DNA from 3 places in the Providencia sp. genome. Region 2 is predicted to be linked to each of the others. Evidence: predicted binding sites of a transcription regulator. Region 2 holds the regulator's gene; each other region holds the start of a gene.

What was found. Region 2 encodes PhoB, which activates phosphate uptake and scavenging genes when phosphate is short. Its sites were predicted from a motif close to CTGTCATAAAACTGNCNNAT; they were not measured.
Region 1: the regulator PhoB is predicted to act here: its motif matches at 2,501-2,520, upstream of phoA (alkaline phosphatase).
Region 3: the regulator PhoB is predicted to act here: its motif matches at 4,574-4,593, upstream of kdgR (DNA-binding transcriptional regulator KdgR).

The regions. Positions count from the first base shown of each region.
Region 1 covers NZ_JBQDNB010000001.1:392,156-403,016, forward strand. The annotation lists gene rsmC (16S rRNA (guanine(1207)-N(2))-methyltransferase RsmC) at 1-109, shown strand, start outside; gene ACTH6U_RS01755 (DUF1435 family protein) at 476-739, opposite strand; gene phoA (alkaline phosphatase) at 988-2,427, opposite strand; gene ACTH6U_RS01765 (DUF3156 family protein) at 2,622-3,248, opposite strand; gene ACTH6U_RS01770 (APC family permease) at 3,223-4,716, opposite strand; gene ACTH6U_RS01775 (response regulator transcription factor) at 5,117-5,785, shown strand; gene ACTH6U_RS01780 (aldehyde dehydrogenase family protein) at 5,915-7,408, opposite strand; gene ACTH6U_RS01785 (cupin domain-containing protein) at 7,437-7,805, opposite strand; gene ACTH6U_RS01790 (NAD(P)/FAD-dependent oxidoreductase) at 7,867-9,168, opposite strand; gene ACTH6U_RS01795 (helix-turn-helix transcriptional regulator) at 9,478-10,227, opposite strand; gene uriH (uridine-preferring nucleoside hydrolase UriH) at 10,505-10,861, shown strand, end outside.
Region 2 covers NZ_JBQDNB010000001.1:274,490-285,350, forward strand. The annotation lists gene ggt (gamma-glutamyltransferase) at 1-941, shown strand, start outside; gene brnQ (branched-chain amino acid transport system II carrier protein) at 1,017-2,342, opposite strand; gene phoR (phosphate regulon sensor histidine kinase PhoR) at 2,843-4,144, opposite strand; gene phoB (phosphate regulon transcriptional regulator PhoB) at 4,168-4,857, opposite strand; gene sbcD (exonuclease subunit SbcD) at 5,202-6,422, shown strand; gene ACTH6U_RS01295 (AAA family ATPase) at 6,419-10,102, shown strand; gene ACTH6U_RS01300 (cystathionine gamma-synthase family protein) at 10,165-10,861, opposite strand, start outside.
Region 3 covers NZ_JBQDNB010000030.1:32,169-43,029, forward strand. The annotation lists gene ACTH6U_RS18075 (RNA polymerase sigma factor FliA) at 1-551, shown strand, start outside; gene ACTH6U_RS18080 (GNAT family N-acetyltransferase) at 876-1,322, opposite strand; gene cbpA (curved DNA-binding protein) at 1,604-2,542, shown strand; gene ACTH6U_RS18090 (chaperone modulator CbpM) at 2,542-2,838, shown strand; gene ACTH6U_RS18095 (bifunctional 4-hydroxy-2-oxoglutarate aldolase/2-dehydro-3-deoxy-phosphogluconate aldolase) at 2,922-3,539, opposite strand; gene ACTH6U_RS18100 (sugar kinase) at 3,556-4,488, opposite strand; gene kdgR (DNA-binding transcriptional regulator KdgR) at 4,717-5,499, shown strand; gene ACTH6U_RS18110 (chitinase) at 5,561-6,478, opposite strand; gene ACTH6U_RS18115 (hypothetical protein) at 6,783-7,142, shown strand; gene ACTH6U_RS18120 (carboxymuconolactone decarboxylase family protein) at 7,232-7,573, opposite strand; gene cutA (divalent-cation tolerance protein CutA) at 7,962-8,309, opposite strand; gene ACTH6U_RS18130 (DASS family sodium-coupled anion symporter) at 9,009-10,481, shown strand.

The DNA of each region.
Region 1 (10,861 bases), 120 kb from region 2:
GGCCAATGCTTTCTTACCCTACCCTGAACTATTAGATAAAGCCTTTGGCGGTCATGAACTACTAGCTAAAACAGGTAAATTCAAGGTTTACCAATCAACCAAGCGCTAATCAATACACATTTTTAATTATCATTACATACTTAAGTGGTCAGCTTTATACGCTGGCCATTATTTTTACTATGAATACATCGAGATAAGTAAACAGCAATACTTATATACCATTTTATTTGTTTATAAATAAGTTGTAGACATTTGATTACTAATAAACAGTATGTTTTTAACTACATATCATTGAAGGGTTATAAAACAACGGATTCAATAAGCTACAAACTCTAGTGAGCAAGAACCCTATAATTCAAGTTTCTATTTTGCACCAATATATTCTTACCGATATACAGCTCTTAACATTAAAATTGGATAATTCATTCTTGATTTCTAATATTCTTTCTAATATCTAATTCTCTTTGTTTATGTACTAGGGTGCTGAGCTCTGTAAGACAAAAGCAATTAAAAAGCACAGTAATGAAATAACAGCAGGAATAATCAGTAATCGTCGAGAACCACGATTAAATAGCATTCCCGCGGTTGCAACCATCATCACTATCATTACAATTTTTAGGTTTTCTAACCCGATGCTGCTGAGCAAATATGCAATGCTCAACAATATTACGGCGAAAACACCCCATATACCTGCGCCTATACGCCTTAAACCAGTTGCTTTTGAGAGAGTAGTTGGCATAGCGATTCAACCTATTAAATGATAATGATTATCAATCATATCTCGTTTTTAGCAAAATTCAATCTTAATTTTTTGAAATAATTTCACTCAATTTGCAGCTAAAATGTCCAATAAAAAAACACCAACAACTAGAAGGAAGAAGTACTGGTGACTTATATAAATTATAAATAAATATAAACCATAAATAAAAAATTCTCCGTAACATCCTGTCACGGAGAATTTGTACTATATGTACTACAGGGTTGGTATTACTGTTTCAATCCCATCGCATCGCGCATGGTAAAGAATAAATCTGTTTGGTCAGTTAGACCCATCACGTTAGCAGCATGTGGACCATATGCAGCAACTCGCAATTGAGCACCAGTGTGTTCCTGTGAATCATCTTCTTCAGAGTTACCGTAGTTCACCACCATCACCGAACCATCTTTAGTGATTAGCGCTTGAGTCAAACCTGTTGATTTCGTTCCTTCAGGAATAATTTGGCTTGAATGTGAATGGTCAGCTGTAACGATAACCAATGTATCACCGTGTTTCTTAGCGAAATCTAAGCCTACTTGTACAGCTTGATCAAGGGCAACCGTTTCACCGATTTGACCGCATGGATTCGCTTTATGATCTTGCTTATCGATAGAAGCACTTTCTACTTGTAAGAAGAAACCATTTGGATTGACTTCTAACAAATTGATCGCTTTTTCAGTCATTTGTGCCAATGTAGGTGCATCAGGGTTTAATTTTGGATTTGGTTTACATTCCAACGGTTCATTTTTCAAGTTGCCTTGATAAATCGCCTTTGGACCTTCCCAAGCTACAGTCATATTGCCGTCATGAAATAAACCTAAAACAGGTTTGTTTTGGTTAGCTTCTTTGATAGCGTCCAACGATTTCGCATCACGAACAATGTTATATCCACGCTCGACAGCTTGCTGTTCTAGCGTTTTACCTTTGTAATCACCAGCTTTAGCTTGCTGTGTAAAACTTTTAGCACCGCCGCCTAAAGTTACATCAGCACGTGTCACTAATAACTGTTCAGAGATAGAACCACGACCACCATTTTCTAACGCATTCGTGGCGCATTTCTCAGTTGTTTCTTCTGGTCCATAACATTTGCGGCCTGACACATGAGAAAACTGCGCTGCTGGTGTAGCATCTTGAATTTCAGATGTTGTCACGTTACCTGTTGCTTTACCGTGACGCTTAGCAATCTCAATTAAGGTTTCGTGATCTTTACCAAAAACATCAATGCCTAATGCACCGTTATAGGTTTTAACACCAGAAGACCATGATGTAGCAGAGGCAGCAGAATCGGTAACATAATCAGGTTTTTGCGTTTTTTTATCTAACGCATAATGTGTATATTGGCCCGTAATAGGTAACGCATCGATTCCTTTAAAGAAACCACTCGCGCCCTCTGCATAATTACGTGCGACAGTAATTTCTGAGTCGCCCATTCCATCACCAATAAACAAAATAACATTTTTTGCTTGTCCGTTATGAAGTGCCGCTTTCATGATGTCAGTTTGTTCTGTTGCAAGGCGTCGAGCGCCACCAAACTTTGTAATATCACCTTGTGCTGCGCGGTTTTCAGAAACTGCATCATTTTTTTCGGCAGCAACCGCAGGAATAACACTACCTAAAATCAATGCACTTACAGTGACGGCCAAAATAGATTTCATAAAATTACCTGTCATAACTGTTTCCTTGCCAATAAAAGAAGATAAAGAAGTAACTGCTTCGAATAATGACAAGCATCCTAAAGGAACCAAATGACAGTTGGATGACGCTTTTATGTCGATAAAAATATAATTATTATAAAAATGATAATCATGAAGGTGATTGTCATAAAAGTGAAAATTCAGCTTCACGATATTATTTGACATTAAATTCAATATGTTGGGAATCTTTTTCTCATCAATTGACTAACAAGCTGCAATGCACTGAGTAAGCGATGACGTTGCTGTTGAGTTAATCGTAAATACCGACGCGTTGCCGGTATTCGACTCACCATTTCAGAGGCGGTGAAAGGCTCTATCACACAACGCCAAAAACCATCTTTAAGTTCAATATGACAATAATTAAAATCCAATTCTTCAAGCGTCTGTTGAATAATGGGATATTCATTTAGTAAATCAATAATCGCTAATCCATCAACCTGTTTGGAAGCATAGCGTATCGATTTCTTACGCATACTTCCTGTCGTCTTAACATTAATACGCGCTTCAATCGTATTATCACAAGCCCCAGAGACCGTAAAATGACTATAAACAATAAAAGCCATAAATAATGTTTTGACACGCTCAGTCACTTCGATAATCAGTTCGTCTTGTGGTTTAATGAGAAGCACCGCTAGCGCTCCCCCTCCCAATGCAAATTCACATTGGTAAGATGAAACATCTCGTTCTACCTTATTTAAGGTTAAACCTGCTTGATAACCTATTGGTAGACGTTTCTTACCCAATAAACCTATTTTTTGCCAAAATGAATATTTAGGCGAGATTGCGTAATGGTTCAAGTTGTACCCCCTCTAATTCTTCATCAGAAAACGAATTTGAAAGCACTAATTCAACATCAACGGGTTTAAATGGATTCACTTTTTGTACAAAAACCGTCCAAATCAATGCATAACTCGCTGTCAGCCCTAACATAATCGCAAAAGGCACATAAACATCTGACTTATTCATACCCGGTGGCGTGATATAAATAATGGCAATGATAATCCCTACACTGGAAATAATTTGTGGTAATGGAAAGAAGGGTGAACGGTATGCACGGTGTAAGTCAGGGCGTCGAATACGTAATAGCACAACAGAGATCGTTACCAATAAGTAGGCCGTTCCCCAAGAACAAACCGCCGCTAAAACAAGAGGAATGATACGATCCAAATCCCCTTGAATTGCAAATGCATGTAAACAAGGAATCAGCACTGCCACTAAAATACCAAATACAGGTGTTTTAAAACGTGGATGCAGATAAGCAAAAATACGCGGCAATGCCCCATCAAGTGCCATACCATATAAAATACGAGGCACAGCAGCCATTAACGTATTGATCGTCGCACCGCCAGCTAATAATAATGCAATACCTATCCAATATTTACCAAAGTCGCCCATCACTTGCCCTGCAAATGCAGGTATCGCCATCGGCGTTTCCAACAAACTCGTGTGACTTTGAGGATCTACAATGACATTTTCGACTTGATTGGTTAACGCGGCACCAAATAAAAACATACAGGTCGCTACACCGAATAATCCTATCGTCATCGCTCGTGGGATCACTTTCGCTGAATTTTTAATTTCGGGTGCCATTGGAGTGACTAGCTCACACCCCACAAACATGAACATCGCCATACCGATAAAACTTAATACGAGAGATGGGTCGGAAATATTCAATTCTTGCCCAAACCAGCCATCCACAGAAACATGAAATGGCATCAGTAATCCACAAAGACTGAAAATAACCAAGGTACTCCACATCGCAAAGGTCAGTACCACTTCCACTTTACCAAACGCTTCAATACCAAAAGCATTTAACAGCCCAAATGCAATCACTAACCCAACACCAACCATCCAAGACGAATTATTGGTTTCCAATACTGTATTAAGGCTCTCAAAATTCACCAGTGCCATAATACCTGAAAGAATAGTTTCTGCCGTTCCAGCAAAAACATGCACGATGAGATAAGCAGACAACGCCCCAGTGATTGCCCAAAATCGCCCCATACCACATGAGATATAGTCATACACTGAGCCTGAAGTTGGTAAAATTGCAGCAGCTTCAGAAAATGTCGTTAACTGAGCCTGCATCATAATAAAACTCAATAATACGGCTAAAGCAAAGGTGTCGCCCCCAATACCAAAACCACTGGTAACGGTTAAAATAACAGGGCTGGCCATGATGACTCCCACAGAACTCGCCAATGTAGTGGGAAAGCCAACTTTACCTTTTTCAATATGTGATGATAGTTTTGAGGATAAATTCATTTTGTATCCCTCTCTTTTTCAGAACACCGCAACAGTTGTAAATTAATTGTAAAAATATAGTAATTAATTACTCACTATAGAAATAAGCACAAACATGTCGCTATCGTCCTAAAGAACGATACCCAGAGAGAGGGGACTAGCTATTAATTCAATACAAAAAGTACCTACCACATATTCCAAAAAACAAATAATTAATTAGATATCAATATATAACAAACAATCACATCATTAATATATTAATAAATAATCCGCAAAATATACCTAATCGCAGAGAAACAGGTTTTTCTGTAAAATAACCAGTTTCAAATTGTGTAATCGAGCTCACGTTATTAACATGTTTATTTTATGTTAACGATTATTCGCGGCATGATAGTGATATAACGATACCCAAGGGCATATAATGATTTCAATCCCATTTAGCCATCATCAAAAAACATTGATCGACTGTTGCTTAAATACCATTGCGCATATTATTCCAATTTCGGCGTCGGTTTATTATCTTGTCAATGAACACTGGCAACCAAATAATCATGTGCTTTATGGTATCCCGCCTCGTATGCATCAGGATTATTTAAAATACTTTCATCAGCTGGATCCATTGCATCCGGATAATTTTCGAGGTGACGATCTACGCTTGGTAAGAATGGGCCCTGAAATGAAACAACAAAATCAGGCCTTTTTTTATGATTTCATGCAACCAAACAACTTAACGGATATGGCAGAAATTTTCATTCGACGAAAAAATAAAATCATCGCAGGAATTTCAGTATTAAGAGATTGCCCGTTTACACAGCAAGAAGTGATGAGATTGAATGCTATCCTACCCGTTGCCGAATTGATGACTTTTGATGTATTACCTGACTCTTTAGTTTCTTATACCCCAAAAGAGCAAGAAATTATTCACTTAGTTCGAGAAGGTGCTAGCAACAAGCGCATCGCATTATTGCTCGGTGTATCGCTCTCTACCGTGAAAACTCACTTAAGGAATATCTTCGCCAAGGCTAACGTCTCTAATCGCACAGAATTAGTCTCATCAGGCTTTATCATTCATCAAGATAATTCATTTTAGGTAAGTTAACGACCGCCTGCTGCATCGATAATAGAGCCGATAATTCAAATGTCCCTGTCATAATTTGTAAAACAAAAATCCCGACAGTAATGTCGGGAAATAGTTAACCAATAAATTAAAAAATTAAGACTAGTAGCGCACCATGACAGATTTCAATTCAGTGTAATGTTCAATAAAGGCACTACCAAATTCACGCCCTATCCCAGATGATTTAACACCGCCAAACGGAACCGCAGGATCAAGAAACGTGTGCATATTTACCCATACCGTACCAGCTTCAATACGTGAAATCATACGCATTGCTTTGCTTAAATCGTTAGTCCAAACACTTGCCGCTAAACCAAATGGAGTACTATTCATCAGTTCAATTAATTCGTCTTCGTCGTCATAACTTAAAAATGTCCCCACCGGGCCAAAGGTTTCTTCTTTCATTAGTACATCATTAGGGCTATTTGCACGAATAATCGTAGGCGGAACAAAATAACCTGCACCAGCAATAGTCTCACCACCATAAATAATTTCACTGCCATCTTGGCGAGCCTTTTCAAATAACCCCAAGATTTTTTCATAATGAGCTTTATTGGCTAACGGTCCCATCTCTGTTGTTTCATCAAGCGGAGAGCCAATTTTCATCATCGATAAACGCGCTTTTAATAGCCCAAGTACTTCATCAATTAATTTAGAGGGAATATAAAACCGTTCTGCCGCGGCACAAATTTGACCTTGATTTAAATAGCCCGCTTCTATGATGCCATTAACTATTTTTTCAACGGGTAAATCAGCTAAGAAGGCCGCACCATTTTTTCCACCCAACTCAAGGGTAACACGCGTTAGTTTGCCTTCCATTGCCGTTCGGCCAACGGCAAGTCCTGTTGGTACAGAGCCCGTAAATGTCACTTTCGAACATAATGGATGATTGATTAATGCAGGTCCCACTTCTCGGCCACCACCATTAATAATATTAATCACACCATCAGGAATACCGGCCTCTTTCGCTAATTCAACGACTCTCAGCATAGTTAATGGCGTATACTCACTCGGCTTTAAAACAATCGTACAACCACAAGTTAAGGCCGCAGCAAGTTTCCAGATGGAAATCATAATGGAGAAGTTCCAAGGAATGATCCCTGCAACGACACCAACTGGCTCACGCTGCGTAAACGCAGAATATTTTTCACCATTAAATGATGGCAAGGACACATTGAGTGTCTCACCGCTGATTTTTGTCGCCCACCCTGCAAAATAACGCAAAAATTGAGCAGCTGAACCAACTTCTAAAAAACGAGAAAGCTGAATGGTTTTCCCTGAACAAAGGGTTTCTAACTGAGCCAACTCTTCTAAATTAGCATCCAACAAATCGGCTAGGCGATTTAGGCAATTACCTCGCTCCATTGGCGTTGTCGTTGCCCAAACCCCTTTAAGCGCAACGTGCGCAGCTTTCATTGCCGCATCCACTTCCGTTAACGTTGCTTCTTTTACGGTTGCAATAACCTGTTCAGTGGCGGGATTAACGACATCAAAAAAAGCAGTCCCCTTGCCCTCAATAGGTAAACCGTCGATAAAATGTCCATGTTGACGCTTTAGAAATTCACTTACTTTCGGTAATAGGGTTAACTCGCTCATCGTTTTCACTCCACTTGATATAAATTAATTAGGCATTTACGCAGGCTAGGTAGTGTTTAACAAAACGTTCAGCGTTAATTTCCCACAAGACTTCCGTGCCTTTAGCAGCAAACCAAGAATCGCCTTTATGGTATTCCACAGTAACGCCTGTTTTAACATCCGTTAATTTCACCGAACCTTCATGTACCGTTGCCATTTCATCAAATGGATAAACCATTTTAAATTTACCTTTGGTACAAGCAAAAATACCACAACTCAAGTTATCAGTAGGTTCACCATGGATCATCGCAACACTTGCTTGAGGATCGCCTTCGACAACCACAGATCCTAAATTAGTCACGCTGCCAATATTTAACAGCTCAGGAAGTGGTTGGTTTAACAATAATGGATTGATCATGATTTTCACCTTTTTAATCGATTAAATGATATGTTTATAAAATACGTTAAAAAGCAATAAGTTAACGTCGACCTTGCCAATAACCTGATGTTTGATGCAATATTTTAGCCATCGATACAATGACATTACGCAGGCTATCCTTACCCATAATATTGGCATGAGGAATCGAGCTCATTAAGTCATAACGATGCGATCCTTCGACCATTCCTTCAGCAAGTACTTTGCAAACAATTTGACTAGGCGTCACCCCAAACCCTGAATAACCTTGCACATAAAACACATTGTTATGTGCAGGTATTGAACCAATCTGAGGAAATAAATTTGCACTGCAAGCCATTGGTCCACCCCATGCTAATTCAATTTTCACATCCTTTAAGTAAGGGAAAATTTTTAACATCAAGTGACGATTCCAAGCCTTTAAATCTGAAGGAATATATTCAAGGAAATGCGTTGAACTACCAAATAGTAGCCTGTTTTCTTTAGTAACACGGTAGTAATCAATAACAGGACGAATATCACTATAAGCACCACGAATTGGGCTAATCCGCTCAATTAGTTCATCAGATAATTGCTCTGTCATTAATTGATAAGCATAGGTATTAATTGTTTTTGGATAAAGAGTCGGTTCAAGACCATTAAGAAATGAATCACAAGCCCAAAGCATTTTTTTCGCACGAACGGAGCCCATTGCTGTACGAACCGTGACCGTATTACCATACTCAACGTTCAATACTTGGCTATTTTCAAAAATTTTAGCCCCATATTCCGTCACCGCCTTTGCTTCACCTAATAGCAAATTCAATGAGTGAACGTGGCCACCGCCCATATGCTTAATCCCACAAGTATAAGCATCAGAACCGATAATTTGTTTGAGATCGCTTCCTGTATAAAATTCAATTTCTTCATCTGGTGCAACAGCCTTGAAATCAGTAAGCCAACTGCGTAAAGTTTTTTCTTGGCGCTGATTACTACCTAAATAGGCGTAGCCATGGCAAAAATCGGCATCAATATTGTACTTTGCAATACGCTCTCGCATGATCCCTGCGCCCATATTGCTGAGTTTAAAAATAGTTTCTAAACCCTCTGAACCCACATGCTTTTTTATTGCATCTAGGTCATGACCGATACCAGCCATCACTTGCCCACCATTACGTCCAGTACCGCCGTAGCCAAGATGTCGACCTTCTAAAATTGCAATATTGGTAATACCTTTTTCACACAATTCAAGTGCCGTATTAATACCCGAAAAACCACCACCAATAATAACAACATCAACATCAAGATCTTCTTTCAGTGTTGGAAAGCGAAGATCATATTTTTTTGTAGCCGCATAATAAGTTAATGATTCTATTTGGTTATTCATAACGAACACCTTATTTAGTCTCTTGCTTTAATCTTGATTATCTTAACCTTTAGTTAACATTTACATAGCCCTTTAGGGATATTCTAAACATATCATTAACATTTGTGACATGGCACAATATTTCATTGTAAATAAAATGGCAAAAATCAAATAAAATTCAGATTTAAATCAATTTGTTATAAATTGTTTTCATATTAATAATTAACAAAAGTAATAATAAATTGACTACAGATATATGAGGAGGATAAAGAAAGGATTTACTGTAATAAATTGATTTATAATCAATAGCAGTATCAGTGATTTTTTACGTTATTGCTCAGCCCGATTCATAAATAAACTAAATAATTCAACTTGAGAATTAATATCTAACTTTTGATAAATATTTTTACGATGATTTTTTACTGTCCCTAAGCTAATAAAAAGTAATTCAGCTATCAAAGGAGAGCCCTTACCTTCAAGAATGAGCTCAACAATTTCACATTCTCTAGGTGTTAACCCAAATCGCGTTTGCATATCGTTATAACGGTAATAGCTAGAAACCGCATTGGGTGAAACATCTTTATGCAAGCGAGCCATACTACGAATAATATCAAAAGTCTCTTTTAATGAAGCAGAGCCATCATGCTTATCAGAGAAAAAAGGCTGCTCCTCATTACCAAAAAAAATACCTAATTGTTTGTCAGTAGAAATCTCAAGTAATAAACCGGCTTCATCACGCCACCCCGTTTTACGATAAAAATTAAGATAGTAATCGGTATGATAAAAACCTTTAGGTGCTAGTTCATTCAATGTTAATACCTTTGAATCGCCACCTTTTTGAATTTCTTGATAAAAAGGGTCCATCAAATAAGCGCCTCGCTGATAAATACGATTCACACTATCACTATTGTGCCGTTCAATTTTAGAAAGAAAACGAGGAGGAGTTCCCTTTTCAAAAGAATAAATAATCGCATTATCAAATTTGATAAAGCAAGATAACCATGATAATAAATTAGGATAAAATTGGTTTGTTACAACAGAATCAATCACATTGGGTAATTTATTCAGATAATTTTCCATTCTGCCTCCATTTCATTAATTTATTAAAAATAAGCTACAGGCGAATTATTCATTTCAGTCTAAAGAATATAAAAAACATATTTTCCAAATAAGCTCAAACCTATTGTTATTAATATGTTAATCAAATCACAGTATCATCCTAAAGTATTAACATTTTGTTACCAAGTATTTAGATGACAATGATTAAACAAGATGCAAGTCACAGGAAAGATGTTCGCTATTTCTTAATCTATTCTGATAGTTAACAAATATTATTATTTCTATACAAGGAGATGTCATGTCTTTGCATAAAATCATTTTAGACTGCGACCCAGGCCATGATGATGCTATGGCAATTTTATTAGCATTAGGAACCCCAATTATTGAGCTACTCGCCATTACAACGGTAGTTGGCAATCAAACCTTAGAAAAAGTGACGCACAACGCACAAGCAATTCTTGAACTGGTTGGAGCTAAACAAATACCGATTGCCGCAGGTTGTCCACGACCATTAGTTCGCGCGATTCAAAATGCCGCAGAAGTTCATGGTATTAGTGGTCTTGATGGGACTCACCTCCCAGAGCCTACAATGCCTCTTGATAAGCGCCATGCTGTTGATCTCATCATTGATACACTTAAGGCACACCCACCCAAA
Region 2 (10,861 bases):
CACCACCGAGTTCTGGTGGAGTCACTATCTGCCAAACTCTCAATATTTTAGAAGGCTATGACTTAAAAGAAATGGGGTTCAATTCAGCTGATTACGTTCATACACTCACTGAAGCAATGCGCCATACCTATATGGATCGCAATACCTTCTTAGGTGACCCTGAATTCGTCAATAACCCAACAGATAAACTGCTCAGCAAAGCTTATGCAGAAGAGTTACGCAAAGAGATCAAACCGAATCAAGCCACTGCATCCACACAGGTACAACCGGGTATCGGTCCACATGAAAAACCAGAAACTACCCATTATTCTGTCGTTGATGACAAAGGTAATGCCGTTTCCACCACTTATACGATTAATGGGCGTTTTGGTTCTGTGGTTATTCCACCCGGAACAGGCTTTTTCTTAAATGATGAAATGGATGACTTCACCACTAAAGTAGGTGAAAAAAATCTTTATGGCTTGGTACAAGGGGAACGAAATTCTATCGCCCCCGGTAAGCGCCCACTATCTTCCATGAGCCCAACAATCGTGACGAAAGATGGTAAAGTTTTCTTAGTGCTCGGCTCCCCGGGTGGTTCAAGAATTATTTCAATTACCTTGCAAACCGCATTGAATATTATTGATCACGGAATGCCACCACAAGAAGCGGTCAATGCGCCCAGAATTCACCATCAATGGCTACCAGATGAAGTTTACTATGAGCAAAGAGGCTTATCTAAAGATAGCTTAGTGTTACTAGATAAAATGGGATACAAGATGGTTGAACAAACACCTTGGGGTGCAGCCGAACTGATTATGGTTGGGATACCTGAAGGCGCGGGTGTTAGTACCAAATCATCAGGTAACGACTCAGCGGTTTCAGGAAAAGTACGAGAGGGCTTTATCTACGGCTCTAATGATGTCCGTCGACCAGCAGGTAGCGCAGTAGGTGTTAATTAATGCATTAATTAACTGAGACTATAAATGATAAAACCCACTGATTAGTGGGTTTTATCACAATACAAGCACAATTAATTAAGCTTGTTTATGCACAACTGAAGGTGAAATAAATCTATCGCAAAGCACTGCAACAACCAATACCACTAAAGATGGTAATAACCACATAAGGTCTTGCTTATACAATGGAATCGACGTCATCCATTCTGGGATATACGTTTTCAGGTTATCCGAGGCTTTCACTGCGCCAATTAATCCCACTACAAAGCTTGTCAGCATCGTTGGTGCAATCACGACCGTTGGATTTCGCCACCATCTCAGCGTAAAACTCATTAATATAAGCACAATACAAGGTGGATAAATCGATACCAACACAGGTAATGAGAATGCAATTAATTTGCTCAGGCCTAGGTTAGAAACAACCATCGAGAAGAGGCCCAATATCAACACTAAGCTACGATAAGAAATCGGCACATAGCGACTGAAGAATTCGGCACATGCACAAGTTAGCCCAACTGCGGTCACCATACAAGCAACGAAAATCAATACCGCAAGGAAGAAACTACCGTAATCGCCAAAGGTATATTGCACATAAGTATGCAAAATATCTGCGCCATCCGCCGGATTCGGAATCAAAGAACCACTGTTTTCACCGAGTTTGAAAAGTGAAAGATAAACCAGTGTGAGCAGAACCCCCGCTATTAACCCAGCCCACATAGTGTAACGGGTTAACAATGACGAATTATCAATACCTCTTGAACGTGCTGCATTCACAATCACAATACCAAATACCATCGCCCCAAGTGTATCCATGGTGAGATAGCCATTAATAAAGCCATTTGAAAATGCCATATCGCGATATTCGATAGTAGACGGGATAGGAGAACCGGCAGGCCATAACACCGCAGCAACACCTAGAAGCGCAAGTGCGAGCATTTTAACGGGTGCAAGTATATGACCGACGCTATCGAGTAATTTGCCTGGGTAAAGTGAAATACCAATCACTAAGACAAAATAAACCACGCTGTAAATCAATAATAACATATCAGATTCACCACCAAACAATGGGGCGATACCGACTTTATACGATACGGTGGCGGTTCTTGGTGTTGCGAATAATGGACCGACGGATAAGTATGCGACAACAGCGAGTAATAATCCGGCTTTTTTACCTACTGGAGTACTTAACGCTTCAATACCACCACCCACTTTTGCCAGTGCGATAATGGTTAAAACGGGAAGACCGACACCAGTAACCAGAAAGCCAAGTGCAGCCGTCCAAACTTGTTCACCTGCTTGCAAACCAACCATAGGAGGGAAAATGATATTTCCTGCTCCAACAAATAACGCAAAGGTCATAAAACCTAACGCGATAATATCTCTTGATGATAAACGATGAGCCATATTATGTTAATTTTAAGTAACGAAAATAAAAAGATATGGGTATTTAACTAGCAACCCTTTGAAATTTATATGACGAGATAGAATTCTGATAAAACATATCATTAACAATATAAAATATATGATTTATTAAATCATTTGAAATGAAACGTTAAAAAACAGAAAAAACCGCCAATAACTGACGACAAGTAAAACTTTTATAGGGCAAAAAGGCAATAGCAAACCCCAAAACAAGAATAAACAACCAAACTAATTTTCAGAACTAGTGATTACTGTCAGTAAAATTAGAATATCCGTTATATGATTTGTTTAAAAAATCATCACTTAATCATTTTATCACTCATCGTTTTTATTAAAAGGTAGGATAAGATAAAAAAATATAAATAGTTTTAGGGAGAATATGTCGCGATTATTAAATAAATTGCGAATTTAATAAATATCACAGATAAATTCACCTTACTAACCCTATGATTAATATTAATAAGGTGATTATTTTCCCTGTTTTAGCTTTTTTTATCAGACACAATTAAAACAGGAGGGAGTGTAAAAGAAAATTCACTACCTTTACCTAATTGACTAGTAATTACGAGTTGACTGCTATGGTGCTGAACTGCATGTTTCACAATAGCTAATCCAAGCCCCGTTCCACCACCACCTTGGCGCGAACGCGCTTTATCCACTCGATAAAAACGCTCCGTCAAACGCGATATATGCTCCGTAGGGATACCAGGGCCATTATCACTGACACTAAAACGAGCACCATGACTGGTTTTCTGCCAATCAACCCGTATTTTAGTTCCCTCAGGTGTGTGGTTAATGGCATTGTACACAAGGTTAGCAACGGCACTACGTAGTTGCTCTTCATTGCCATTTACGCGTAATTTTTCATCAACATTAAACTCAAATTGGTGCTGGCCGTGACTCAGACTCAGCGCTTCTTGTTCAATCATCTTAAGAATAACGGGAATATTAACTTGTTCGTCCAGATTAATATGAGGGGCGATTTCAATTCGTGATAACTGCAATAACTGCTTGATCAGATTATCCATTCGATAAGCTTGCTCTTGCATCACATTCAAGGCTTTTTTGTTAACCGCAGAGGTCCCTTCTTGATCATCCATCACTTCAAGATACCCTTGAATGACCGTTAATGGTGTACGTAATTCATGACTCACGTTAGCAAAAAAGTCTCTACGAGCCTTTTCTAATCGTCGTTTTTCCGTCACATCCCGGGCAACCATTAAAAGCTGCCCCTCAGTGTAAGGCAAAATACGAAACTCGACAATTTCACCACTGTTAAGCTCAATTGTCAGCGCTTGATCATAACTCTTAACCGTAAAATAGCGGCTAAAATCAGGATAACGCAACAGATTAAAAATATGCTGCCCATTATCTTCAGGCCAACGAAAACCTAATAAATGCTGCGCATGGCGATTACACCAAAAAATATTACCTTCCGTTGTCATCATCACTACCGCATCGGGTAATGATTCAGCCCCGCTGCGAAAACGCTTAATTAGCTGCCCTAGCTCACGACGACGTTTACGGTTACGTTGCTGCATTTGATAAATGCCATAAAATATTGGCTCCCAACCCCCTTTACCTGCGGGTGGAAGCATGCTTTTATCTAACCATAACCAATAGGATAATTTTAGCAGGTTATACCCGTGCCAAAATAATGCAGCTAGCAAAGAAATGACTAAAAGCCATGCTAGATGGCCTATAAATACTGATAATATGAGTGCGGGTAAAATAAATAAAAACAGCCCCCAAATTAGCTGTTTTATGGATAAACGTTCAAGCACTTGGGTCTCTCCCTAATGAATTCTCAGTAACGAACAGAGAAACGGTATCCAGTACCACGTACTGTTTGTACCATTTTATCATGCCCTTCTGTTTCCAGTGCTTTTCTTAAACGACGAATATGAACATCTACGGTTCTATCTTCAACATAAACATTGGCTCCCCAAACATTATTTAATAGCTGTTCACGGCTATAAACACGCTCCGGATGAGTCATAAAAAAATGTAATAATTTATATTCGGTTGGTCCCATATCGATAGGAATTTCACGACAAGTAACACGATGAGAGGTTGGGTCAAGCATCAAGCCATTCATTTCAATAATATCTTCTGTCGCCATTGGCGAAATTCGGCGTAAAATCGCTTTTACGCGAGCAATCAATTCTTTTGGCGAAAAGGGTTTGATTAAAAAATCATCCGCGCCCACTTCTAAACCTTTCACGCGATCCTCTTCCTCACCTCTGGCAGTCAACATCATGACAGGGACATCGCGAGTTGCGCTATCACGCTTCATATGTTTAATAACCTGAATGCCAGAGCCACCTGGGATCATCCAATCGAGTAAAACTAAATCAGGTAACGGGTCAACAAGCTGCGCAATTGCAGAGTCATAATCATCAGCTTCAATCGGCTGAAAACCATTCTGTTCCAATACAAAACAAACCATTTCACGGATGGGCGTCTCATCTTCAACAACTAGAATGCGTCTTGCCATGATTGTTCCTGTAAATAAGAAGATATTTTTAATGTGAACGCATTATGCGTCACTTTTATGACAGAATTATGACTATTATCGGTGATGACTGACATTCCACCTAATAATTACAGGAAAAGATCATCTAAGTGAAACATTAATCACATAGCGCAATATAATTATCATCCATTTGCAGACTAATAATTATCTTACTGTAATAACAATTTTAACGGCTTTATTCACATCACAGCATCATTTTCCATTGCATAACACTCCATCGTATTACCGCGATAAGGTATACTGACCGACAGAATATCGAGTCCTCTTCACTAATAAAATGGCACAATCACAAGGAATGATAGCTCATGCGCATGATCCACACTTCTGACTGGCACCTTGGCCAATATTTTTTCACTAAAAGTCGTGCCGCTGAACATCAATGTTTTTTAAATTGGCTTATTGAACAAGTTACGCTCCATCAGGTTAGCGCAGTGATTGTCGCAGGGGATATTTTTGATACTGGCTCACCGCCGAGCTATGCACGAGAACTCTATAATAAATTTATCGTCGATTTACAAAAAACTGGATGCCAGTTGGTTATTTTAAGTGGAAACCACGATTCCGTTTCCGTTCTCAATGAATCCAGCTCTTTGCTGGCTTACCTCAATACCAGCGTAATAACCTCTGGCGCTGAACCTAATATTATTACTTTAATGGATAACCAAGGATTGCCTAGCGGCCTCGTCTGCGCCATCCCATTCCTGCGCCCTCGAGACATTCAGATAAGTATTGCGGGACAAAGTAGTGAAGAAAAACAATTATCACTGCAAACGGCAATTCATGACTATTACCAAGCCAGCTACCAACTTGCCGTCGCACAACGAGAAACACTAGGCCTTGATATCCCGATTATCGCGACAGGGCATCTCACCGTTGTCGGCGCAGCGCTGACAGATTCAGTCCGCGACATTTATATTGGCACACTTGACGCGTTTCCTTCTGGCGCATTTCCACCCGCAGATTACATTGCCCTAGGGCATATTCATCGACCCCAAGTCATTGGTGGCCAACAACATATTCGTTATTGCGGTTCACCAATTCCATTAAGTTTTGATGAAGCACAACAACAAAAAAGTGTCTGTCTGGTTGAGTTTAATGGCAGCACGCTTACTGATATCACTCAATTACCAATTCCAATTTCGCAGCCACTACAAAGTGTCAAAGGGTCTCTAAAAGAAATCCAGCAACAACTGGAAGTTTGGCAAGACTATCAAGGTGATAAACCGGTATGGTTAGATATCGAAGTCGCGTCACAAGACTATCTTTCAGATATCCAACAACGTATAGAAGCCTTAACCCAAACCTTACCAGTTGAGGTCGTATTACTGCGCCGAGCACGTAAACAAAAGCAAGGACAGCAAAGTGTATTAGCCAATGAAACACTCAATGAATTAACTGCTGAAGAGGTCTTTTTACGCCGTCTTGCAGAAGAATCACTTGACGATGCCGAACAAGAACAACGCTTGCGACAACTGTTCAAACAATCCTATGACGCACTACGTTCAGAACAAGAGGGTCAAGCATGAAAATCCTGAGTCTTCGCTTAAAAAATATTAATTCACTAAAAGGCGAATGGAAAATTGATTTCACGCAAGAACCTTTTGCTAGCCAAGGATTGTTTGCGATAACTGGTGCGACCGGTGCAGGTAAAACCACCTTACTGGATGCGATTTGTCTCGCGCTTTACCATCAAACACCTCGTTTAGGCTCTCTATCTGCTAGCCAAAATGAGCTCATGACGCGCCATACGGGCGAATGTTTAGCGGAAGTTGAATTCGAAGTAAAAGGTGTTGCTTACCGCGCATTTTGGAGCCAACGTCGTGCAGGCGGTAAATCTGAAGGAAACCTTCAACAGCCTAAAGCCGAGCTAGCGACGGTAGCTGATGGGCAAATACTTGCGGTTAAAGTCACTGAAATTAGAGAGCGGATCACTCAAATTACGGGACTCGACTTTGGTCGTTTCACTAAATCGATTCTACTTTCCCAAGGGGATTTTGCCGCCTTTTTAAACGCAACAGAAAAAGAACGCGCTGACCTTTTAGAAGAGATAACAGGGACTGAAATCTATAGCCAAATCTCAATTTATATTTATAACCAACACAAACAGGTCAAAACCGAATTAGACTTATTGAAGGCGAGAGCACAAAGCATTAATTTGCTGACTGAATCTGAGCACCAACAACGATTAGAACAACAAACAGTACTCGCACAACAAGAAGCTCAAGTTAATCATAAAAAAAATCGTCATCAACAAGCCATAAATTGGTGGCAACAACAGCACCAACTGACTCTACGCTTACAACAATTACAAGCAGAGCTAGACAAGTCAGAACAGGATTTTCAGGCTGCAAAACCCAGTCTACAAAAATTAGCAGACAGCGCTCCCGCAGAGGCTTTGCGTCCTTTATGGCAAGATGTTCAGCGCCAACAACAGTCGTTAGCTGAACACAATGAAAAGCAACAATATCTTCAACAAAGTCTTGAGGAAATGCAGAAACAACTTGCACCACTGAAAGCAAAACAAGATCAAGCTAATAATGAAAATACGCAATTTTTGGCGTATATGCAGCAGCAGAATAAATTAATTGATAACGAAGTTCGCCCGTTGGATAACCAAATAACGCATCTTAACCAACAACTCAGTGAACTTTCTAAGCTTGTAACCCAATTTCAGTCTGAATATGACCAAAAACAACAGTCTATCAATGAAGCCGAGGTGAAGTTACAACACGCAAATAACCAACTGAAACAACTAAATGTTTTTCTAAAAGAAAAACAAAAAGATGCAGAAATTAGCGGGCAACTAGGCAGTTGGAAGCAACAAGCACGTTACCTCAATGAACTTACTGAACAGCTCTCGATACTAACCCAAAAGCAGCACAAAATTTCACAAGAACTACAAGTATTACAGGCAGAAAAACAAACGCAATCCGCTCAGTTGACGCAAACGCAAACGGCTTTAGACAAAGAAACTGACGCGTTTAATCAATTAGAAAATAACTATAAAAACTGCCAAGAAAAACAGAATATTAATGAAGTAAATCACACTATTGTACAACTACAAACCAAGCTACAACATGCGCAATTATTACCCTTTATATTATCACAGTGTCTCGCTCAACAAGTTCAATCACAAAAGCAAGCAACACAGCAGATTTTATTAATTGAATCAATTGCTCAAACTGAAAAAGAATTAGCATCAGTACAAACTAATATCAGCAATTTACAGCCCCATATTCAAGATCTCACACAACAACTGCAATTAGAGCAAAAAATTGTTAGCTTAGAAAAAGAGCGCCAGCAACTCATTGAAGGCTCCCCGTGTCCACTTTGTGGCTCTCACGAGCACCCTGCGGTTGAGGCTTATCAATTAATAAAATCCTCAGATACACAACAGCGCTTAAAACAACTCACTGAGCAACTCGATAGCAATAAGATCAAATTATCAGAGCAACAATCGTACTTACAAAATCAAAAGTTGCGTCAAAGTGAAAATTTACAGCTCAAAACACAATTATCCGAACAGCTTGATGAATTAAATCAAAAATGGCGTAGTACCTGTGAGCAAGCACTTACTACAGAATTAGCGCAAACCGAACAAGCGGTTAATTTACTTCTTGCTGATTTAAAAACACAGTTATCCACACAACAAAAAGTGATTACGGATTTCACGCTATTAGAACGCGATTATCAGCAGGCTAAAAATCAATTAAATGAGCAACAAGCGCTCGTTAAACAACAGCAAGCCACTCTCGCATTACTCGAAGAACGTCTTAAATATCACGCTCAGATGTTTGATGAGATGCAAAAAGAACAAAATCAGCTACAACAACGCAAAAATGAACAAACAGAGCAATTACAGTCAGCCCTCACTCAATTTCAGTTAATATTGCCCGAAAATAATGATTTTGATGCATGGTTCAGCAACATTGAACAACGCAGTCAATTCTACGAATCACAAAAAATAGCGGCACAGAAACTCACGCAACAAATAGATGTCAGTAATGCGACATTGGCGGCTGAAATAGCACAAAAAACGCAATTATTGAAACAGCTCGAAAATGGAAAACAACAGCAATTACAATGCAGTAATGAGCTGATTGAGAAAAAAAATCAACGCCAAAACTTATTAAATGGACTCACTGTCAGCCAATTTATTGAAGGGATGCAAGAAAAACAAACTCGTTTAGCCCATCAATTAGAACTCTTAACCAAAAATATCAATGACATTGAAAGAAATATTTCCGTCCTCAATGGCAGCCATCAAGCCATCATTGAATCGGTTAAGAAAATCACTCAATTATTGATAAATGCACAAACACAATTTAATAAAGCATTAACCCAAAGCCCATTTGATTCACAGCAAATCTTCCTCAATGCATTACTAGCCACTGAAGAAAAAATACAATTAGAACAGCTAAAACAAAATATTAGCCAAGCATTACTGCAAAGCGAAACCCGTCATAAAGAAGCTTTACTGGCGCTAACCGCCCATGAACAACAACGTCTTGAAGATTTTACAGGCATTTCACAAGAGCAATTAAAACAAGCAATTGCTCAATTTGATGAAGAAATAAAAAATCTTAATCAAGAACAGGGTAGAATTATCAGCCAGTTAGAAACGGATAAACAGCAGCGCCACCAGCAACGAGATTTACTACAACAAATTGAAGATGGACAGCTCAGTTATGATGATTGGAGTTATCTCAGCACGCTCATTGGCTCCGCCGAAGGGGATAAATTCCGCCGTTATGCACAAGGCTTAACACTTGATTGTCTCATTACCTTAGCCAACCAGCAGCTCGATAAATTACACGGCCGCTATCTACTACAACGTAGTCATCAAACTAACCTTGAACTACAAGTTATCGATGGGTGGCAAGCTGATAGTCTCAGAGACATCAAAACCTTATCGGGTGGTGAAAGCTTCTTAGTCAGTCTCGCATTAGCCCTAGCACTATCCGATATGGTGAGTAACAGAACCCAATTAGAGTCACTATTTTTGGATGAAGGCTTTGGCACACTCGATGCCGAAACATTAGATATCGCTCTCGATGCATTAGAAAGTTTAAATGCATCCGGTAAAACGATTGGGGTTATCAGCCACGTTGAAGCCATGAAAGAACGAATTCCAGTGCAAATTCCGGTGAAAAAAGTGAATGGTCTCGGATTTAGCGAGTTGCCAGCGCAGTATCGAATCAATTAACCCACTATGATTTAGCCAAATAAATGGCAGAGAGTTTAAATTCTCTGCCATCATGGAGTAAGTTAAACTGCGTCTAGCGCTAGCTGTAACGCATATTTCAAATCATCGACATTTTCAATGCCAATAGATAAACGCACTAAATTATCGCTGATGCCGATATTTTGACGAACAGTTTGCGCTACCCCTGAATGCGTAGTCGATGCAGGGTGGCTCGCTAATGACTCTGTACCCCCTAAGCTCACCGCAAGTTTAAATAACGCCAAATTATCTAAAAAACGAAAGGCATCGGCTTCATTTTCGCCAACATTGATTGAGAATGTAGAGCCTGCGCCTGAGCATTGTTGTTGATAAGCTCGATACTCTGCACTGTCTTTCGGCAAAAATTCAGGAAAATGAACTTTACCGACTTTAGGATGCTGGTTGAGAAAATGGGCCAAAATTTTTGCATTATCATTGGCTCTTTCCATCCTAAGTTGCAGTGTTTCTAAAGATCTCCCCAACATCCAACTTGAGTGTGGGTCGAGCTGTGTCCCAATCGCATTACGCTGCGCTTTGACTTTTTTGACTAAATCGCGACTTCCGACAACGGCACCCGCAACCAGATCAGAGTGCCCACCGACATATTTTGTTAGTGAGTACACACTTAAGTCAGCACCGAGCGCAATAGGTTTCTGGAATATAGGCCCCAGTAACGTATTATCACAAATCAATAATGGAATTTCGCCATTTTGTTGATGTGCAATTTGCTTGGCAGCTTGA
Region 3 (10,861 bases), on a different contig from region 2:
CATTGGAACGTTTCGATGCTACCCAAGGGGCTTCGTTCGCCACCTATGCGGTACAGCGTATTCGGGGTTCTATGCTCGATGAACTGCGTAGCCGTGACTGGGCGCCACGTAGTGTGCGTCGTCAAGCTCGCGAAATGACGAAAGCGATCGGCACATTGGAGCAATCCCTTGGGCGCAGTGCCACTGAGCCTGAAATTGCCAAAGCGCTCGACATTGACCTCGTTGAATATCGTCAAGCCTTGCTAGACACCAATAACAGCCAGCTATCCTCTTATGATGAATGGCATGAAATTCATGGGGAAAGCTGTGAACCCTCAATGGATGATGACGATGGCGGGAACCCGCTAAGCCTACTGATGGAATCCAGCCTGCGTGAGCAAATTGTAGCTGCAATTGACCAACTACCTGAACGGGAGAAAATGGTCTTGATGCTGTACTATCAGGAGGAGCTGAATTTAAAAGAGATAGGGGCGGTGTTGGATGTCGGGGAGTCGAGGGTGAGTCAGTTGCATAGTCAAGCTATTAAGCGTCTCCGCGGTCGCCTCAAATAGATGCTCGTCATACTTCGCATTGTGGGGGTGTTGACTGCTCTCGGCTACTTGGGTCACATACTTATGTATGCTCCCCAAGATATCCTCGCTGGTCGCCTACCCACAATACGAATTATTTAGAGCATCAGATGGGTGGCGAGGGAAAACTGACTTAATTCTAAGATTAAAAATTAAAAATTAAAATACTAAGTTATTTCTAAAGTATATCTTCGTTTGTCTTCCATTCGTATGGTGAACTATTTAGTTACTGCTGTGCTGTTGTTAAATCTATTTCGATATTATAATCATTTGATATATAACTATTTTTGTTTATTTATCAGCTAATCACTGTGATTCATTCAGCTTATCTAAAAAATTTTTGGCATTTGTGTGCCATGCGCGGGGTGATTGGCTGAAGCCCAATTTTAAGTATCCGGTGTGGTTGCTTTCAGTGGACAGAAACAGGATATCGCACTCGGGTGGGAGTTCTTCAGCGACCATACGCATAAGCTGTCGGTCGATGCCATGCTGACGATAGTTCGTATCTATCGCTAATTCGGCGATATAACAACAAGAACTAAAATCGGTGATCGCTCGCACAAAACCAACCACCTGTATTTCATCCCATGCACTAATCAACAAATCTGCATTATTCAGCATATTCTCTAATTGAACGATATTATCGGTTTGAACCGTCGCATTGAGCGGTGATTGCCTAATTAGCGTAATAAAATCTTCAACCGCAATCGAGTGATTAACGTGATAAGTAAGGCCATTTGCTATTGCGTCCATAGAGTGGTCCTTTGCAAAGAAAGATGCTCTTATAGGTTTAGCGTGAAATTATAAAAATTGCCTATTTTTTTTGTATTTTTGTGGGGCTGAATTGCTTTCTACATTGATAATGGTAGTGATAAACATATATAGATATTATCGATATCCTCTAAAATAGTGGCATTTATGCGTTAAGTCATATAAGTCAAATTTGAGTCGGTTATTATATTTACCTGACCTATAATTGATATCGTAGAGCACCATAAGAAATCTATCCACCATGAAATAAACAGGATATGACTATGGAATTAAAGGATTATTACACCATTATGGGTGTAAAACGTACCGATGACCTAAAAACAATCAAGACGGCTTATCGTCGCCTAGCACGAAAATATCACCCAGATGTCAGTAAAGAACCCGATGCGGAGGCGTGCTTTAAAGAAATTGCCGAAGCGTGGCAAGTTTTGAGTGACAAAGAGCGAAGAGCAGAATACGACCAACTGTGGGAACACAGAAATGACCCACAATTTCAGCAATATGGCCAAGGGCAGCCTAATCAATCTTATCGTCAGCAAGGGGCTAGCCCTGAAGATTTTGACGACATTTACTCCTCAATATTTGGCCAACGTGGGCGCAGCTCTTGGCATCAACAACGTAGTACGCGCGGTCACGATTTAGAAATAGAATTGGCCGTTTTTTTAGAAGAAACCCAAGAAGCACATACGCGAACTCTGAGTTATAACTTACCTGTATATAATGCTTATGGCTTTGTTGAAAGTGAAATACCTAAAACTCTGAATGTGAAAATTCCGGCAGGTGTTGTAGAAGGGCAACGAATTCGTTTAAAAGGGCAAGGAACGGCAGGGGAGAATGGTGGCGAAAATGGCGACTTATGGCTAACAATTCGTATTGCACCGCATCCGCTATTTGATGTTAAAGATCATGATATTGAAATTGTTGTCCCACTCGCTCCATGGGAGGCGGCTTTAGGCGCTAAAGTTACCATACCGACCTTGAAAGAAAAAATTGCCTTGACGATACCAGCTAATAGCCAAGCGGGACAAAGGTTGCGCGTAAGAGGCAAAGGGTTGGCGAGTAAAGAAAAAACCGGCGATCTGTACGCCATCATTAAGATAGTCATGCCAACCAATACAAATGCTGAAGCGACTGTACTTTGGGAGAAACTCGCAGCCTCCCAACAAGGTTTTGACCCACGCAAAGATTGGGGGAAAAAATAATGGGACAAATTACTACACTCACAACCGTTGAATTTTGCGTTCATACGGGTATCCGTGAAGATGAATTGAATGAAATTGTCGGTTTAGGGATAGTTCAACCCATTATCAGCCATACAGAATGGTTATTTGATGATAGTGCGGTTGTTATCGTTCAACGCGCAGTGCGCCTTTATCATGAACTGGAAATTGATTGGCCGGGTATTGCAATTACCATCAATTTACTTGAAGAGAATGAACTGCTTAAGCAAGAAAACAATAAATTACATCAACAATTAAAACGGTTTATTAATAGTTGATTTGAGTTAATTTCCTCGATGCAAACAGCAAGCCTCGTACCATTTTTGATTTTGGTAACGAGGTTTGCTTATCTAACTAAAAATTAAATACTAGCGGCTTCAGCCACTAACTTGCCAAGTTCTTGCCAATTTTCGCTATCAATCAGCGAATTAGGTACCATCCACGAGCCACCACAAACGAGAACAGACGGTAGTGCGGTATATTGAGCAATATTGTTCAAACCAATACCGCCAGTTGGCATAAATTTGACTGGGTAAACGGCACCTAAGGCTTTTAACATCGCAACACCACCAGAAGCTTCTGCTGGGAAGAACTTCAATGTGGTCAAATTAAATTCAAGCGCCTGTTCAACCAAACTTGGGCTATTCACACCAGGAATGATAATCACATTTTTTTGTTGGCAATAAGCGACGATTTTTGGATTAAAACCCGGGCTAACAATAAAATCAACACCGGCTTCAATGGCTTGATCCACTTGAGCTGTAGTTAATACGGTACCAGCGGCAATGAGCAAATCAGGATAAGCCGCTCGCATGTTTTTAATTGCTTGTACTGCCGCAGGGGTGCGAAAAGTCACTTCAGCGCAAGGTAGGCCATTTTCCATCAATACTTTTGCGAGTGGTGCGCCATGTTCAGCGTTATTAATTGTAATAACAGGGACAACTTTGAGACTTTTTATTTTTTCAAGTAGCTGATTCATTATTTAACCTTTTCAATTAATTAATAGCCGGCATTGCTTCAGATGGAATTATCGCTCCCCGGTGTTGGATGACGGTTCCAGCTAATAAATGGCCTGTTTTTGCCGCTTCGATAGGTGTACCACCTAATATACGACATGCAAGATAACCTGCACTGAAAGAATCCCCTGCGGCGGTAGTATCCACCACATGGTCGACTTTATTGGCAGGTACTTCGATTTTTTGATGATCAATAATAATAAAACAGGCTTCTGCACCACGTTTAATGACGATCTCTTTTACACCACATTGCTGAGCGCGGGTGATGGATTCAGCTTCTTGGATATCACCATAGAGTAGTTGTTCGTCATCAAAGGTTAAAAATGCAATATCAGTTAGGTTTAGAATTTGTTGATATGCTTGTTTTGTAACATCTTTTGAAGGCCAAAGTGTAGGGCGGTAATTATTATCGAATATTATTTTAGCGCCATGCTGCTTAGCTTGTTGAAGAATTTCAAACAGTAATTGGCGTGCGGCGTCGGGTAAAATGGCTAAACTGATGCCACTAAGGTAAATAAATTGTTGTTCATTAAGAAGTTGCTGTGTGTGTGCTTTGCTGTCTTCATTTAACCAAAATTTAGCGGCTGCATTATCACGCCAATAAAAAAAACGGCGCTCGCCATCGGGTGAAGTTTCAATAAGGTACATGCCGGGAAGAAGTTTGTCTGAAATTGCGACATTTTCAGTGTTGATACCTTCTTGCTGCCAGCTTGAAAGCATTTGCTGGCTGAATGGATCTTGTCCTAATCCAGTAAGGTAACGGGTTGTGACACCTTGTGATTGCGTTAAGCGTGACAAATATAACGCAGTGTTTAGCGTGTCGCCACCGAAGGTTTGCTTATAAAGCTCCCCTGATTTTTGCAACTCAACCATACATTCACCAATAACGGCAACTTGTAGACCTGTACCCATATTTACCACCTACTCTATGACGATAACTTTGCGTGTTGCTTACTATTAAAACGCATTTTCAAAATAAGTTCAACAAAATGAAACGCTGTTTTAAAAATATCAAATCACTGTTCTTGTTTTTTAGTTAATGGGCAATTATGCTACTGGCTCTGTCGTGAAGTTTGACTGAATAGGTATAATGTAAATAATTAGATGCGATTTCTTATCAATAGTGGATGAATAATAGATATGGATAAAACAATTCAAACGGATGCGGTGTCTGCGGTCGTTAAGGTATTTAGTATTCTCAGTGCGCTAGGCGAACAAAAAGAAATCGGCGTGTCTGAATTATCGCAACGTTTGCTAATGTCTAAAGCGACAACTTTTCGTTTTTTACAAACAATGAAACAGCTCGGTTATGTGACGCAAGAAGGGGAAGCTGATAAATATTCGTTAACGTTAAAATTATTCGAACTTGGTGCTAAGTCTCTCGAATATGTTGATTTAATTGAAATCGCAGACAAAGAAATGCGTGCGATAAGCTTAGAAACCCATGAGGCGGTACATCTCGGCGCATTAGATGAAAATGCAATTATTTATATTCATAAAATAGACTCAAACTATAATTTACGTATGTATTCACGGGTTGGTAGGCGTAACCCTTTGTATTGCACTGCAATTGGTAAAATACTGTTAGCGTGGAAAAGTGAAGATGCTATTCGTCATGCATTAAAAGATGAGTCATTTGTTAAAAAAACACAGACGACGCTGCTGAGTATTGACCAATTGCTGGCGGAGTTGGCATCGGTACGTGAATTGCATTATGCACAAGATAGAGAAGAGCAAGAATTAGGTTTGCGCTGTATTGCAGTGCCAGTATATGACCGTTTAGGTCACGTGATTGCAGGGTTATCGATATCATTTCCAACGATCCGTTTTGATGAATTGCAAATTGACCATTATGTGACGTTATTAAAAACCGCTGGTCGAAACGTGTCTGAGAAAATGGGTTTTCATCATTATCCGTCATAGGTAGAGCGGCCTATAATAGATGAGCACAAAACTATTTTTGTACTCATTGGTGTATTAATAATTAATTGAGTGCCTGTGTAAAACACGCAGAATACTCGAAATCTTCTGTTTGCTCTGGATTACCTGAGCTTGTTGCTTCAGGATAGGGACTAGCACCCGGCATGTCTCGGGTAAGACTCCACATTGAGAGTAAATTGACGCCAGTGGTTTTAGCAAAATCACTCAGAATATTGACATCATCAAAAGTAAACATCGTTAGATCATCATTCAAGCCAATCATTGGCGTAATTTGGACCAAATTAAATAGCTCACTGTCTGATAGTGTCGGGTAAAAGGTCTCTAATTGATTTTTGATACTGATTGCCGCTTGAATGGCCGCTTTACCTAAATCTGGGTAATTAGGGTTATAATAATCCATTGCCATTCCATTGATTTTCATGACTAAACCTGCATCAATCGATTTTTTAACTAGTGCAAGTCCGGTACTTGTTAGGCCTGTCGGCATAGTGGGTAAAGTGAGGCTTAGCGTTATTTCGGGATTTCTTTCTATGATAACCGCTAATGCATTGAACGCTTTATCTTCATCATAAAGTCCATTTTCAAAGTCATAATCTAAATGAGACGCTTGTAATATATCGATTGCTTGTTGATATGTTGCGATTAATTGCTCAGGTGTTTGTACTAGTGAAACATCTTTATTTGCTGCGCCACCAAAAGAGACCGCTACTTTAACCTTACCTGCAACTAATTCATCACTCATCGGTGTCGCCCATGAAATTGGCATGCTCGGTTGAGCTGACCAAGCAGCATTGTTGTTAGGATCTGCGGTTAAAAAACCAAGATACAGAATATCCATTCCATACTTTATTGCTGCTTGGCTGTACTCGGGGTTAGGTCTTCCATTTGGATAATTTTGCCAGTCATCCCAAATTGCATTTACGCTGACATCAATATAGGGGCCAAATTGTGTTTTGTGCATTAGGTATTCCTTCGCTGTGGTGATCAATTAAAATAAATAATGTCGTAAAGGCATATTTAGCGTGATCATTTTGAAGGAAAAAAGACAGAGGGTACAAGGTTAAAAAATAGCAGTGTGCAATTTTTAAGTTTACACTTTTTGCTTATGGAAAAAGAATAATCTCATCAATCAATTGATTGTATAGTTATTTATTAATAACAAGTTGAATGATAAGCTTTTTATATATTTATTTTTAATTTTTAATAGCATTGAATTATCAGATGCCTATAATGCCAACTTATATCCAAAGTTTGGAGGTATCTATATGTTTAGAAAGATTATTTTTCTTATCTTTTTTGGTTTTTCTTTTTGCGGTTTTGCCGCCGATTATTCATACCATGAAAAGCCACCCGTTGACCGTCAGTATGCAGAAATCGGTCAAAATCGTGAAGAAGTACAGGCAAAAAAACAATTTGTTTTTGATCCAAACAAGAAAATCGCGCAAGAGGATAGAAGCTATCAGGATTTATTGGCACAAAGAGATTCAGATGAAAAATCGATATTGAATAAGTTTACGTTGTGCGATATTAATCCCAAGAGTGCCGGCTGCCCTAATTCACCAGCGTGGATAGATGAGCCACAACAACTGAAACATATGATGGAACAAGCGAAAATACCGCACTGATCTGATATTGCGCAGGATGCGTAGGTAAAAAGAAACTAAGCGGATATAAACAAGAGAAGTATTAGCTTCTCTTGTTTGTGACCGTTGAGTTATTTTGTTAAAAATTCTTTATATGCGCTGATTGTTTCTGCGGCGTACATAACAGAAGGACCACCGCCCATAAAGATAGCGACACCAAGAGCTTCAGATAATTCTTGCTCTGTCACGCCTAAATCAACTAATGTTTTCGTGTGAAAACCAATACAGCCATCGCAGCGGTTTGCAACAGCGATACCAATGGCAATCAATTCTTTGGTTTTTTTATCCAAGGCGCCATCTTGAGTGCCCGCAGTAACAAGGCCAGAAAATTGCTTCATGACATCTGGAATATGCTTGCCCAATTCATTTAAATTACCGGAAATATTGCTGGTTATATCTTTAAATTTAGTCATTTTTATATCCTATAAGCCGTTTATCAATAAAAAAAAACTTCACTAACAATATGCTTTTTAATATAATGTTTTTATATAATTTATCAAGGTAATATATTAAAAAATTAGATTATAGAGTTAATGGCTTTTTATTTTTATGCTATTGAAATATTCCATTACCTGAAATAAGCGCTTTCGTTAATATCAGAGTTTAGTTCTGAAGGTGTGAAAAATAAGCAAAAAAAACCCTCCAAAATAAGAGGAGGGGAAATAAATAAAAATATAAAGCGAGGCTATCTGTATAACATTAAATTATTATAAACCATAGCCGACCAGTTAGTTTAAATTGTAAACTCATAATAGAGGTAATTTGATTGTCAAAAAATAATATTAAAATCATATGGATATGTCATTTTATGGAGTTTATTAGCCATTGTAAATAATTATCTTCTACTTGGTTTTGGTCTAAGCGGATCAATTCGGGTACTGTATATGGGTGAATTTCTTTAATCATCTCAAATAACTTAATTTGATTAGTTTGCATTGTTTTAATGAGTAATAATATCTCCTTATTTTGAGTGATTTTTTCCTTCCAAAGATATAACGAAATTATCTCCGGTAATAATGATACACATGCTGCAAGGCGGTTGTTTAGCAAAGATTGTGTTATTTTCATCGCGCTCTCATAGCTATTTGTTGTACATAAAATAATACAGGGTTGTTGGTTAGTCATAATATGAGTGTCATTTAGTGTCATTTTTATTTCCTTAATAGAAGTAGTCTTATTTGGAATAAATACACTGTAATGTTAGATTAAATACAACTGGAATGTTTAAATATTAAAAATAGATATCAATATAAAATCTAATTAATATTTAGTGTTGTTATTATATCAATTGAAAATAAAACTCATAGTCGTTGTATTTATTGTGGTGACTATTTTGAATTGGTTGTTATTTGTTCGGTTTGAGCTTGCTATTTGACCTTTTGTATCGGCTTTATTGGATTTAAATATTTACTATGTATATCTAATTTATTGAATCATTTTTATATTTACTTTCATTTACTCGATTCAGCCTACAGATTTAGGGATGTAGATATAATTTAGTTTGTTTTTTTTGTATATTAAGATTGACGCCAACAGAATGATTTATCTTAATTTAAACTCTCAATGACTCTTTTACTCAATTTGCGGGTGAGGAGTTGTTTTAATAACTAAATATATTTGTATTGTGTTTAGTAATAAGTCATGTGTTTGCGTACTAAATAAAAAACATTTACTCAAAGTATGAATTACACTCTGTTACAAAAATAGTTACTTTTTATCCTAAACAAAGTAACTCACTGATAACGATCAAGGTTTATATAGGATGGTTTGTTAACATGGTGATAAAGATAAGAATATATAACTGTTTTTTCTCTGTTACTCCATCTTATAACTTGTATGGATACCCTAATGAATAAATTGACGCCGTTAAAACCTATACCTACCTTAATAGCCTTAGCTATCACTTTAATTATTTGGTTTATTATTCCTGTTCCTGAAGGGGTTAATCCGAATGCTTGGCATTTGTTGGCTTTATTTGTTGGAACTATTGCAGCCATAATTGGGAAAGCATTGCCGATTGGTGGTGTATCAATTGTGGCTATTTCTCTGGTCGCAATTACAGGTGTAACTAATCCTGAATCAACTAAAGGGGCAATAGCTGATGCATTAAGCGGCTTTTCTAATGATTTAATTTGGTTAATTGGTATTTCAATCATGGTTTCGATGAGTTTAAATAAGACTGGATTAGGCGCAAGGATTGGATATTATGTTATTTCATTATTTGGTAAAAAAACCTTAGGAATTGCGTATTCGTTAGCAATTGCAGAAACAATATTGGCTCCAGTTACACCAAGTAATACTGCTCGTGGTGGGGGAATTATTCACCCTATTATGCGCTCGATTTCAGATAGTTTTGGCTCAAAGGCTGATGATGGCACAGCGGGGAAAATAGGGCGTTATCTTTCTTTAGTTAACTATAATATTAATCCTATTACCTCTGCGATGTTTATTACTGCGACTGCGCCAAATCCATTAATAGTCAGTCTGATTATTAGTGAAACAAGTCAGGGGAATGAATTGACTTGGGCTATGTGGGCAATCGCAGCTTTTGTTCCTGCGATTGTGTCATTAATTTTAATGCCTCTTATTATTTATGCAATGTATAAGCCTGAAATTACCTCAACGCCAGACGCACCCGATTTTGCAAAGGAACGTTTACAGCAATTAGGTCCTATCTCCTTACCTGAAATAATTACTTTAGCAGTATTTGGACTATTGCTATTAATGTGGGCAGGGGTACCGGCTATGTTATTTGGCCCAGCGTTCAGTGTTAATGCGACCACTGCTGCATTTGTTGGTTTAAGTATTTTATTGGCAACTGGCGTCATCAATTGGGATGATGTTCTTAAAAATAAAGGTGCTTGGGACACTGTCGTATGGTTTTCCGCATTGGTTATGATGGCGAGTTTCTTAGGTAAATTAGGCTTAATTAAATGGATGTCATTATCGGTTGGTAATTCAATTGATAGTATGGGAATTAGTTGGGTATGGGGCACGCTAATATTGGTGCTTATCTATGTTTATTCTCATTATTTCTTTGCGAGTACCACTGCGCATATTACCGCTATGTTTGCTGCATTTTTTGCGGCTGGTTTAGCGCTTGGCGCACCGCCAATGTTATTAGCTTTAATTTTGGCATTTTCTTCATCTCTTATGATGTCTTTGACCCATTATGGTACAGGCACGGCACCCATTATTTTCGGTTCGGGTTATGCCACTTTAGGCGAATGGTGGAAAGCTGGTTTTGTGATGAGTGTGGTGAACTTAATTATTTGGATTAGTTTAGGAAGTCTTTGGTGGAAATTTCTTGGTTATTGGTAACTGCTTGCAGATAAAAACTGACTAATAACAAGTCAAAACAATAGCTATAAATCGTAAAGAGGATTTTCATTAACATCAGCCGGTTTTTCAACTAGCCGGCTGATTATTGATGTTAGAATCAAAAACTATGGCTTAGTTTTGAACATCTCTACAAAAAACAGCTCTTGCCAAATAGTTTCTGGTTTTTACCTTTTTTGCTTGCTAGTAATAGAGTATTAAAATGATAAATATTTAATGAGTACTATGATGGCGCACACAATACTCGAAATGACCATAATATTACGCCACTCAATTACTTTTTGCGATCTCATTGCATGCCGCCATAATATATTGATTTCATCAACATGAGCATACTTTCGAGTACGGATGGTTGACTTAAT